DNA from 3 places in the Idiomarina sp. OT37-5b genome. Region 1 is predicted to be linked to each of the others. Evidence: predicted binding sites of a transcription regulator. Region 1 holds the regulator's gene; each other region holds the start of a gene.

Region 1 (3,283 bases):
GGGTAAATTTCTTACGTCGATACTGATGGCAATGCGATCATATTGCGCCATTACGGCATGCACCAGCGTCGGTAACAAAGCGATCGGAAGGTTATCAACGCAGTAGTAGCCAAGATCTTCCAGAACCCGAAGAGCGATGGTTTTTCCTGAACCAGACCGGCCACTAACAACGATTAACTGCATGATCCGTCACTGTCCTCATTAACAAAAATGTCGTAAAGATCCTGGTCACTATGTGCCGCTCGCAGTGCGCGGGTACACACCTTATCATTCATGCGGCGTGCTACGGTGGCCAGCGTTTGCAGATGATTTTCGTGTTCAGATTCGGGTACCAGCAGGGCAAAAATAATGTCTACGGGCTGGTTATCTATGGCGTCAAACTCAATCGGCTCGGCAAGCGTTATCAACACCGCCACAGGCTGAGTTGCATTGGGTAAGCGACCATGTGGAATCGCAATACCAAGGCCAATACCGGTACTGCCTAAACGTTCGCGATTTAACAGGCTCTCAAAAATATCATGGCGGGTAATGCCGACCAGCTTGGGAGCCGCAATTTGGCTAATGGTTTCTAATAGCCGTTTTTTACTTGCGCCCTCGACTGCACACTTGGTGCAGTCGGGGCTTAACAGTTCAGACAGTTGCATGATTAATGTTTTTTCATTTTCTCTTTGTGTTTAATAACTTGCCGATCGAGTTTATCAATTAAACCATCGATGGCCGCATACATATCGTCGTGTTGGGCATCGGCAAAAATTTCGCCGCCATTAACGTGCAGGTTGGCTTCCGCGATTTGTGCCGTTTTTTCTACTTTAAGGATGACGTGAACATTGTTGATGTGGTCAAAGTGTCGCTCAAGTTTAGCGAACTTAGTGTCTACATAGTCACGCAGTGCGTCGGTAATATCGATGTGATGACCGGTCAAATTAATTTGCATAACGTCTTCCTTCTTGTTTCTATCACGATTAAAGCAGACTCTTGCGTTGGCTCGAGGACGGAATGTTTAACGACTCCCGATACTTCGCAATTGTCCTCCTTGCTACTTGGATTCCCTGGTCTGCTATGAGTTCAGCAATTTTGCTGTCACTCAATGGTTTAGCGCGGTTTTCCGCCGCCACTAACTTCTTAATTAAAGCACGAATAGCGGTACTTGAACACTCACCTCCTGCTTCTGTATTGACATGACTGGAGAAAAAGTATTTGAGTTCAAACACGCCCCGTGGGCAGTGTAGATATTTCTGCGTAGTGACCCGTGAAATAGTGCTTTCATGCATATCGACGGCTTCGGCGATGTCGTTGAGTACCATCGGCTTCATAGCCTCTTCACCGTGTTCAAAAAAGCCTTGTTGGCGGTGAACAATGCAGTGTGCAACCTTTAACAAGGTCTCATTACGACTTTCCAAACTTTTAATGAACCAGCGCGCTTCCTGCGTGTGCGATTTTATATATTGACTGTCTGCTGCGGATTTTGCGGCTTTACTTAAGGCCGCATATTCTTCGTTCACTTTTAATTTGGGTACGCTGTCGGGGTTCAATTCGACCACCCAGCGCCCTTGTTTTTTTACCACTGAAACGTCGGGTATGACGTATTCAACCGGCTTCTGCGCAATTTGTTCACCGGGGTGAGGATGCAATTGCTGAATTAATTGCATAATCTCTTTCAGTTGCCCTTCGGATAAGCGCATTTTGCGCAGGATGGTGCGGTAATCGCGGCTACCGAGCAGGTCCATGTGTTGCTGTACAAGCTCCAGCGCCTGTTCTTTGAGTGGTGAGTCTTCTACTTGTTGACGTAACTGAATGCTCAGACACTCGGCGACATCGCGGGCACCAACACCAACGGGATCAAAATGTTGAATACGCTTCAGCACCATCAGCACTTCGTCTTCACCAATGTCCAGATGCTGTAACGCGGCAACGATGTCGTCAACGGAGGAAGTCAGGTAGCCATTATCATCAATCGACTCGATAATGGCTTCGGCTATTTCAGTGTCCTCATCGGAAAAATGCGACAGTTGCATTTGCCACAACAGGTGATCCTGCAGTGACTCACTGGTTTCGCCCTGATAGACATCCATCTCGCCGTCATAGCTTTTACCGTTAGGGCTGGTAACCGATGTCGGAGTGGATGAGGTATAGGTATCATCCCAGCTGCTGTCGACCGGGAGTTCATCAGGGAGTTGATCTTTTTTCAGCACATCAGAGGTTTCCTGATGGCTGTCATCACGATGATTAGAGGTTTCTGGTGCTTCACCCTCGACGTCCTGATGGTCACCGTCAACTTCAAGCAGCGGGTTGTTGTCCAGTGCCTCCTGAATTTCAGCCTGTAGATCCAACGACGACAACTGCAGCAGGCGAATGGCTTGCTGTAGTTGTGGTGTCATGGTCAGCTGCTGACCGATTTTTAACTGAAGGCTTTGTCGCATTTATCTGACTCCCGGCTTCACGCTATGCTGCTTACAGTGTGAACTGCTCACCGAGGTAAACATCCTTAACCTGTTGATTTGATAATATACTCTCAGCATCACCGCTGGCAATCAATTGTCCGTGACTGACAATATAAGCATGCTCACATACTGACAAGGTCTCACGTACATTATGATCGGTGATCAAAACACCAATGCCACGTTGTTTAAGGTGCTCGATAATTTTCTTGATATCGAGTACAGAAATCGGGTCCACCCCGGCAAACGGTTCATCAAGCAGAATAAAGGTCGGGTCCGCCGCCAATGCGCGGGCGATTTCAACGCGGCGGCGCTCGCCGCCGGAAAGGCTCATGCCGAGGCTATTGGCGATGTGGCCGATGTGAAACTCTTCTAACAGTGCATCAACCTTTTCTTCGCGCTCTACTGCGGTGAGGTTTTTGCGAGTTTCCAGGATTGCCATCAGATTGTCGCGCACGGTCAGTTTCCGGAAAATCGATGACTCCTGCGGCAAATAACCGATGCCACGTCGCGCTCGCTCGTGCATAGGCAGCAGGGTTAAGTCGGTGTCATCCAGATAAATCTGTCCTTTGTCGCTGTTCACCAAGCCTACGATCATGTAAAAGGTCGTGGTTTTACCGGCACCGTTCGGGCCCAGCAGCCCAATGATTTGCCCCTGGCTGACTTCCAGACTCACGTCCTTAACCACTTGCCGGCGTTTGTAACTCTTTGCTAAATGACGAACGGATAAAGTAGCCATGAACTCAGTTGTTGCTCCCGTTTTTATCGTCTTTTTTCTTTTTCGGCGGTGTGAATATGGTGGTTACCCGGTTGTTTTCAGAACCTTCGCCACTGGCTGAAACGGT
Region 2 (3,283 bases), 190 kb from region 1:
AATAGGTAAGAAACTCGACCGTCGCAACGGCACCGGCAAACTGCGAGCTGACCGCGAACACAAAGTTCACGAAGGTACCGCAAAAGGATTCCAGATGCTTCGGCGCCTGCGATTCGCCCCCGAGCTTAGTGAGTCCGTCACGCAAAAATGGGTACATGGTGACCGAAACACAATAGGGTTTTAGGCTGGTTTCATCGTGCACGTAGATTTCATGATCTTCAATTTGACGAACGTACTCTCTGGCCAGGTCTTCATCGAATAACTCAGCAATCTTATTACTGACCTGTTTGCGGTTAACCTGGACAAAAAAGTCCTTCATTAATTCGGCTTCCAAGGTGGCAATGTTCTTTTGCGTGACATTGGCGTTGGCGTCCATCTTTGAACCGTCAGCCGCATTCTGGGCGTGCAGGTAGTCGTTAATAAAATTAACTTTGCCGGTGACTTGCTGTTCGGTTAAGCGCAACATAATTATTCTCCTTATTGAAACGCAACATTCAGCACTTGCTGGTTGCGCAAATCATAAAACTTCTGATTTGTTGTAGGGCTGTCGAGCCCGCCGAGTTCTTTCACCCAGGGGCCGGTTTTTAGAAAATCCAGGTGCTCACGCAGTTGAATGGACACGTTGTCATAGCCCGTATACAAGCAGGTTTTTATTCCCCGACGGCGAGCCAGCTTCAGACACGCCTTCAGCATCTCAGGCCGCCATTCTCCGCCCATAAACGCCAAACAGGTAATAAACCCCTGGTAACGATTAAGTTGCTGCGCCAGATAATCCAGGGTTAACTCCAGACCGGAACCGACGGCCCAGGTATCGGCACTGTGGCAGCCTTTACACCCAACAGGGCAGCCGGTCATGGTATAAGCCAAAGACACCTCGCCAGGGACTTCCTGAAAGACCACTTCCTCGCTACAGTAACGAAACAACGCATCGCGCATAAAACACCATATATAGTTATTAAACTTCTTATTAGCACTAGATATTGTGTTTAAGGCTAATCTGTTTTTGGGCTTTTGCGTTGATCAGTGTCAACGATTCATGAGGCTATTGCTTACTGTTTGAATTCCCTGAGTTTTCTTAGAGAGGGTTAATTTAACCCTGTCGGTAAAATAAACCCCAACCAGTATGGTAGGAATCACCTAGACTCATAAAAATTAGTTTTATTTCATAAGGTTAACTATTGGCCTGTTAATTGCTCTAGAGAAGTGCACACATTTTTAGCGCTACAACAAAAGCAATTAAAGGAGGTCGTGAATGGCCGGGTATCGTAAGTTATGGTGGATACTCATTTGTATCCTCGCTATTACCTTTGGCATTTTGGGGTACTTTGGTAAAGAAGTTTATCGTGAGGCTCCCCCTATCCCTGATCAGTTTGTTACCCCGCAAGGCAAGATTATCGCCACGGAGGATAGTATTCTGGACGGGCAAACCGCATGGCAGTCTGTGGGCGGCATGCAGTTGGGCTCTATTTGGGGCCACGGCGCGTATCAGGCGCCCGACTGGACAGCCGATTGGTTGCATCGCGAGTTGATCGCCTGGTTAGAAATTCGCGCGCAGGAAGTCTTCAATCAACCCTATGACTCTCTGACAGGCGCTCAGCAAAACCAGCTGCAGTATGAACTGAAGCAAGAGTATCGTACCAATACTTACGATAAAGACAGCAACCGCGTGATCTTGAGTGATCGCCGGGTACAAGCCATTGAGCAGACCGCAGATTATTATTCACGCCTGTTCAGCGATGACCCTGAGCTTCGCCCTACCCGTGTCAGCTACGCGATGAAGGAAAACACGTTACCTTCGGCAGAACGCCGCGCGGTAATGACCGATTTCTTCTTTTGGACCGCATGGGCAGCCGCAACCGAACGCCCGGATGCAGACGTTACCTACACCAACAACTGGCCTCATGAGCAGTTAATCGACAACGTTCCGAGCGCAGAGAACATCATCTGGTCGATCGTCAGTGTGATTTTGCTGATTGCTGGTGTTGGCGGATTGATTTGGGGCTGGGCATTCCTGCGTAATCACGACGAGGACGACCCCGCCGCACCCAAAGAAGACCCGTTAACCAAGATTAAACTGACGCCATCGCAAAAAGCCTTAGGTAAATACTTATTTATCGTTGTCGCACTGTTCTCACTGCAAGTATTACTGGGTGGCTTTACCGCGCACTATACGGTTGAAGGCCAGGAGTTTTATGGCATCGACGTATCACAGTGGTTCCCGTATTCATTGGTCAGAACCTGGCACATTCAAGCCGCGCTGTTCTGGATCGCGACGGGATTCCTGGCGGCAGGTTTATTTTTGGCCCCCATCATTAACGGTGGCAAAGATCCGAAATACCAGAAACTGGGCGTCGACATCTTATTCTGGGCATTAGTGCTGGTGGTCGCCGGTACCTTTATCGGTAACTATCTTGCCATCGCACAGATCATGCCTGAGCATTTGAACTTCTGGCTCGGCCACCAAGGTTATGAATACGTCGATCTGGGACGTCTATGGCAGATTGGTAAATTCCTTGGCATCGTCTTCTGGCTGGTACTGATGATGCGCGGCGTTGCCGGTGCGTTCAAGGTAAAAGGCGATAAGAACCTATTGGCGTTATTCACCGCTTCCGTGGTTGCCATCGGGCTGTTCTACGGCGCTGGTTTCTTCTACGGTGAACGTACCCATATTTCTATCATGGAATACTGGCGCTGGTGGATTGTCCACCTGTGGGTAGAAGGATTCTTTGAAGTTTTCGCCACCGCCGCACTCGCGTTCATCTTCCACAATATGGGGCTGGTATCACGCCGTATGGCGACCGTGGCTTCACTGGCTTCAGCATCGCTGTTCATGCTTGGTGGCGTTCCCGGTACCTTCCACCACTTGTACTTCTCTGGCACCACCACGCCGGTCATGGCCGTTGGTGCGACGTTCTCAGCGCTGGAAGTGGTACCGTTGATTGTGCTGGGCTGGGAAGCCTGGGAAAACTACAGCCTGCAGAAAAAAGCCGACTGGATGCAACGCCTCAAATGGCCACTCATGTGCTTCGTCGCGGTTGCCTTCTGGAATATGCTCGGCGCCGGTGTGCTTGGTTTCATGATCAACCCACCGATCTCGCTCTATTACGTCCAAGGCCTGAACACCACGCCAACCCACGCGCACGCAGCGCTGTTCGGGGTCTACGGCTTCCTGGCACTGGGCTTTGTGCTACTGGTACTGCGCTACATTCGTCCAACTCTTCAGTTTGACGACAAGCTCATGAAAATGGCGTTCTGGACCATGAACATCGGCTTGTGCCTGATG
Region 3 (3,283 bases), 180 kb from region 1:
CGCCAGGCACGAATGTCGGCACCGTATTTGGGGTGTTCGAGGAGTTTTCGCTCCAGTGACGGCCAGCCTTTGCTGGCTGCCCATAAGGCGACGATTAAAAAAGGTACCGTTGGCATTACAGGTAATAGCAACCCGATAAAGCCCAGCGCGACAAAACTGAGCGCCAGACAACGCCAGAATACTGTGGTCATCCACTGCATGACTATTTGATTCCCAAGCGACTCGCAAGTTTATGAAGGTTGCTTGAGTCTACACCTAAACGCTTCGCGGCTCGACTCCAGTTGCCATCTTCCAATGTCAGCGCCTGACGGATCATTTGTTTCTGCGTAAACTCTACGGCGTCACGCAAGCTGATGTCTTCATTGGCCGCCAGCACGGTATCCTGCAGATCCCGCCTTTGCGTGGCGGCTACCGACGGCATGGTCAAGTCCAGCGTATCATCATCGATGGTCGCAATGCTGTTGTGATCAACCCCAACGCTCAACAGTTTGATGGCAGCGCGGCTAATGACATGCTCGAGTTCTCGGATGTTGCCCGGCCAGCGATATTGCTTCAGTGCCAATTCGGCCGTGGACGATAGGCGCAGCGCACGCAACCCCAGACGACTCCGGTTTAACTCGAGAAAATGACCAGCGAGCAACAAAATATCGTCCTCGCGTTCCCGCAGAGGTGGTATGGGAATAGGGTAGACCGATAAGCGGTGATAAAGGTCGGCGCGAAATTGCTCGTCCCGCACTTGTTGCTTTAAATTACGGTTGGTTGCGGCAACAATGCGAACATCGACTTGGCGCGGCTTATCGGAGCCCAGCCGCTGCACCTCGCCATTCTGCAAAACCCGCAGTAATTTGGCTTGAATCGACAGCGGTAGCTCGCCAACTTCATCGAGAAATAATGTGCCACCGTGAGCCGCCTCAAAGCGTCCACCGCGTTCGCTGCTGGCACCGGAGAATGCGCCTTTACTATGACCAAATAATTCGGACTCAGCTAACGATTCAGGTAAAGCGGCACAGTTAACGTAAATCATTGGTTTATCCGCACGCGTTGAGTGGCGATGCAGCTCGCGGGCAAACAACTCTTTACCAACGCCGGTCTCGCCCAATAGCAAGACCGGTAAATCGGCTTTAGCGACCGCATGCAGCTCTGCCAAAATTTGTTGTAATGCCGGGCTGTTACCAATGATTTCCGAGTCGGTACGGGTTGAAACGCTTGCTTCCGGTGATGACAGTGGTTGGTTCTGGCGTAGCGCTCTAACCTGTTGCTCCAGAGAACCAACGCGAATGGCTGCCTCGACAATCAGGCTAAAACGCTGTAGCTCAACCGTGGATTGATCATTAAAGGTACCCGGCTGTAATGCATCCAGCGTGAGCACGCCCCAACATTGACCTTCAACGTATAAACTGATGCCCATACAATCGTGCACGGGTAATGCATCCCCCGGTTGTTCTGCCAATAGCCCGTCATAGGGATCAGGAAGGCTGGTGCTTGGCTCAAACAGCACTGGATTACGCGATGACAGCAGGGTGGCAAGACGTGGATGTTGCGCGATGACAAAGCGACGTCCCAAGGCTTCATCAACCAACCCATGCATGGCAACCGGCTTTAGCGCATCGCTGTCGCGTTTTAACAGGACAACGGCGCCACAATGAAAGTGCTGGCGCAAGGTTTTCACCAAATTTTGCAGGCGCACCGCCGCCGGTACATCGGTGACAAGATCCGCTAAAAGGCTTTGTTGCAGCATGGTTATTTTTACACTATCGGTTAAATGTACCCTTATTCACTGGGTGAATCATACCGTGCTGGCCTGCAACCTCAATATCCACAAGGGGGTAGAAGTTGGCCTGAATTGTGCAAACGTCATTGCTGTCCGTTTTTAGATGACTATAAGAGGTTAATATGACAGCAAGCATTGTCAGTGAGTGGTCAGGAAAATCAAATCGCGAATTGATTGAATTTATCGTTGAACGTTTCCATCAGGTGCATCGCCAACAGTTGCCTGAATTAAAGCAACTGGCGCTGAAAATCGAAGAAGTGCACGGCGACCATGATGAGGCTCCGCACGGCCTGGCTGAGCACCTGGATAATATGCTTCATGAGCTGGAAAGCCACATGATGAAGGAGGAACAAATTTTATTTCCGATGCTGGCGCGCGATATTTATCCCAGCGGCCCGATTTCAGTGATGGAAGAAGAGCATGTTCAGCACGAGCAGGACATTAACAAGATCAGCGCTCTGACCAATAATTTAACCTTACCAGAGGGTGCCTGTGGTAGTTGGCAAGCTTTATACCGCGGACTTGGCGAGTTGGTCGACGATCTTAACCAGCACATTGAATTAGAAAATACCGTGCTTTTCGTCGAGCGCGAAAGTACACCAACACACGGCAAAGATTTTTGTTGCGGCTCCTGCCAGTAATGCCTGGGTTGAAAAAAAGGCTACCGAGTCGGTAGCCTTTTGTCGCTATTTAAAGAAAGGAATGCTTAGTAGGTAAGGTTTCAGCATACCTTGCTTCGCTTGAACCGCGGCCAGCACTATCATCACAATGGAAAACAGTGCAAACAACAGTACGGCCACCAGACTCAGTATCGGCATCACCAAAAAACTCAGCAGAATACCAATCCCATATAGGCCCAGGCTGAGCATCCAGTTAAAAATAAACTTGCCATGGCGGTCAATAAAGTCGTTATCGCGTTTTAAAAACCACATCACAATTGGCGCGAGCCAACCAATAAAGGGTATGATAAAAGTCGCGAATTGTGATAAATGCATCAACATTGCGTAATTTGTTTGTTCATCCGTGATGCGGCTAATTGTATCGTCCATTGATTCCTTTCTCCCTTTAAAAAAATTCTTAACAGCTTCACAACGTGCTAATCTGCTTTTACATTAGGTAGAACCAAAAATGATAAAAACAGGTTAGTACATGAGCGTAATGAAAAAGTTGTTCCTCACACTCAGCGTTGCGGCCGCAAGCGCGGCAGTAGCCTCGGATCAGTTAAGTGGCGCAGCGTCCATGCTGCCCGAAGCAAACTATAGCAACGGAAAAGCATCTGTCGAGGAGGTTTTAGGCTACTCAATCGGTACGAAAATAACCTCTCCGGAGGCCATGAGCCGGTATTTCGAGGCGTTGGCGGCGGCGTTCCCCGATCAGGTGAAACTACTGGATTACGGCAAAAGCTGGGAAGGGCGTACGCTCTACTACGCCGTTATCTCAAGTGCGGAGAATATGGCCAACTTTGATAACTTCGTTGGCAATATGCAGCGTTTAGCGGACCCCCGTAAAACC

What was found. The regulator sigma-54, encoded in region 1, starts transcription at its own class of promoters, with help from an activator protein. The targets are predictions, from matches to a motif close to GTTGGCACGNNNNTNGNNT.
Region 2: a site for sigma-54 is predicted at 1,178-1,196, ahead of C5610_RS00590 (nitric-oxide reductase large subunit). Genes of this name have one in related genera too.
Region 3: a site for sigma-54 is predicted at 1,833-1,851, ahead of C5610_RS00665 (hemerythrin domain-containing protein). Genes of this name have one in related genera too.

What each region holds. Positions count from the first base shown of each region.
Region 1 is NZ_CP027188.1:318,837-322,119, forward strand. Features, by position in the region: gene rapZ (RNase adapter RapZ) at 1-183, opposite strand, end outside; gene ptsN (PTS IIA-like nitrogen regulatory protein PtsN) at 174-644, opposite strand; gene hpf (ribosome hibernation promoting factor) at 647-934, opposite strand; gene C5610_RS01525 (RNA polymerase factor sigma-54) at 963-2,420, opposite strand; gene lptB (LPS export ABC transporter ATP-binding protein) at 2,452-3,177, opposite strand; gene lptA (lipopolysaccharide transport periplasmic protein LptA) at 3,182-3,283, opposite strand, start outside.
Region 2 is NZ_CP027188.1:125,234-128,516, reverse strand. Features, by position in the region: gene nrdD (anaerobic ribonucleoside-triphosphate reductase) at 1-466, opposite strand, end outside; gene nrdG (anaerobic ribonucleoside-triphosphate reductase activating protein) at 478-936, opposite strand; gene C5610_RS00590 (nitric-oxide reductase large subunit) at 1,253-3,283, shown strand, end outside.
Region 3 is NZ_CP027188.1:141,874-145,156, forward strand. Features, by position in the region: gene C5610_RS00655 (YbaN family protein) at 1-200, opposite strand, end outside; gene norR (nitric oxide reductase transcriptional regulator NorR) at 203-1,738, opposite strand; gene C5610_RS00665 (hemerythrin domain-containing protein) at 1,894-2,412, shown strand; gene C5610_RS00670 (DUF4870 domain-containing protein) at 2,458-2,820, opposite strand; gene C5610_RS00675 (M14 metallopeptidase family protein) at 2,921-3,283, shown strand, end outside.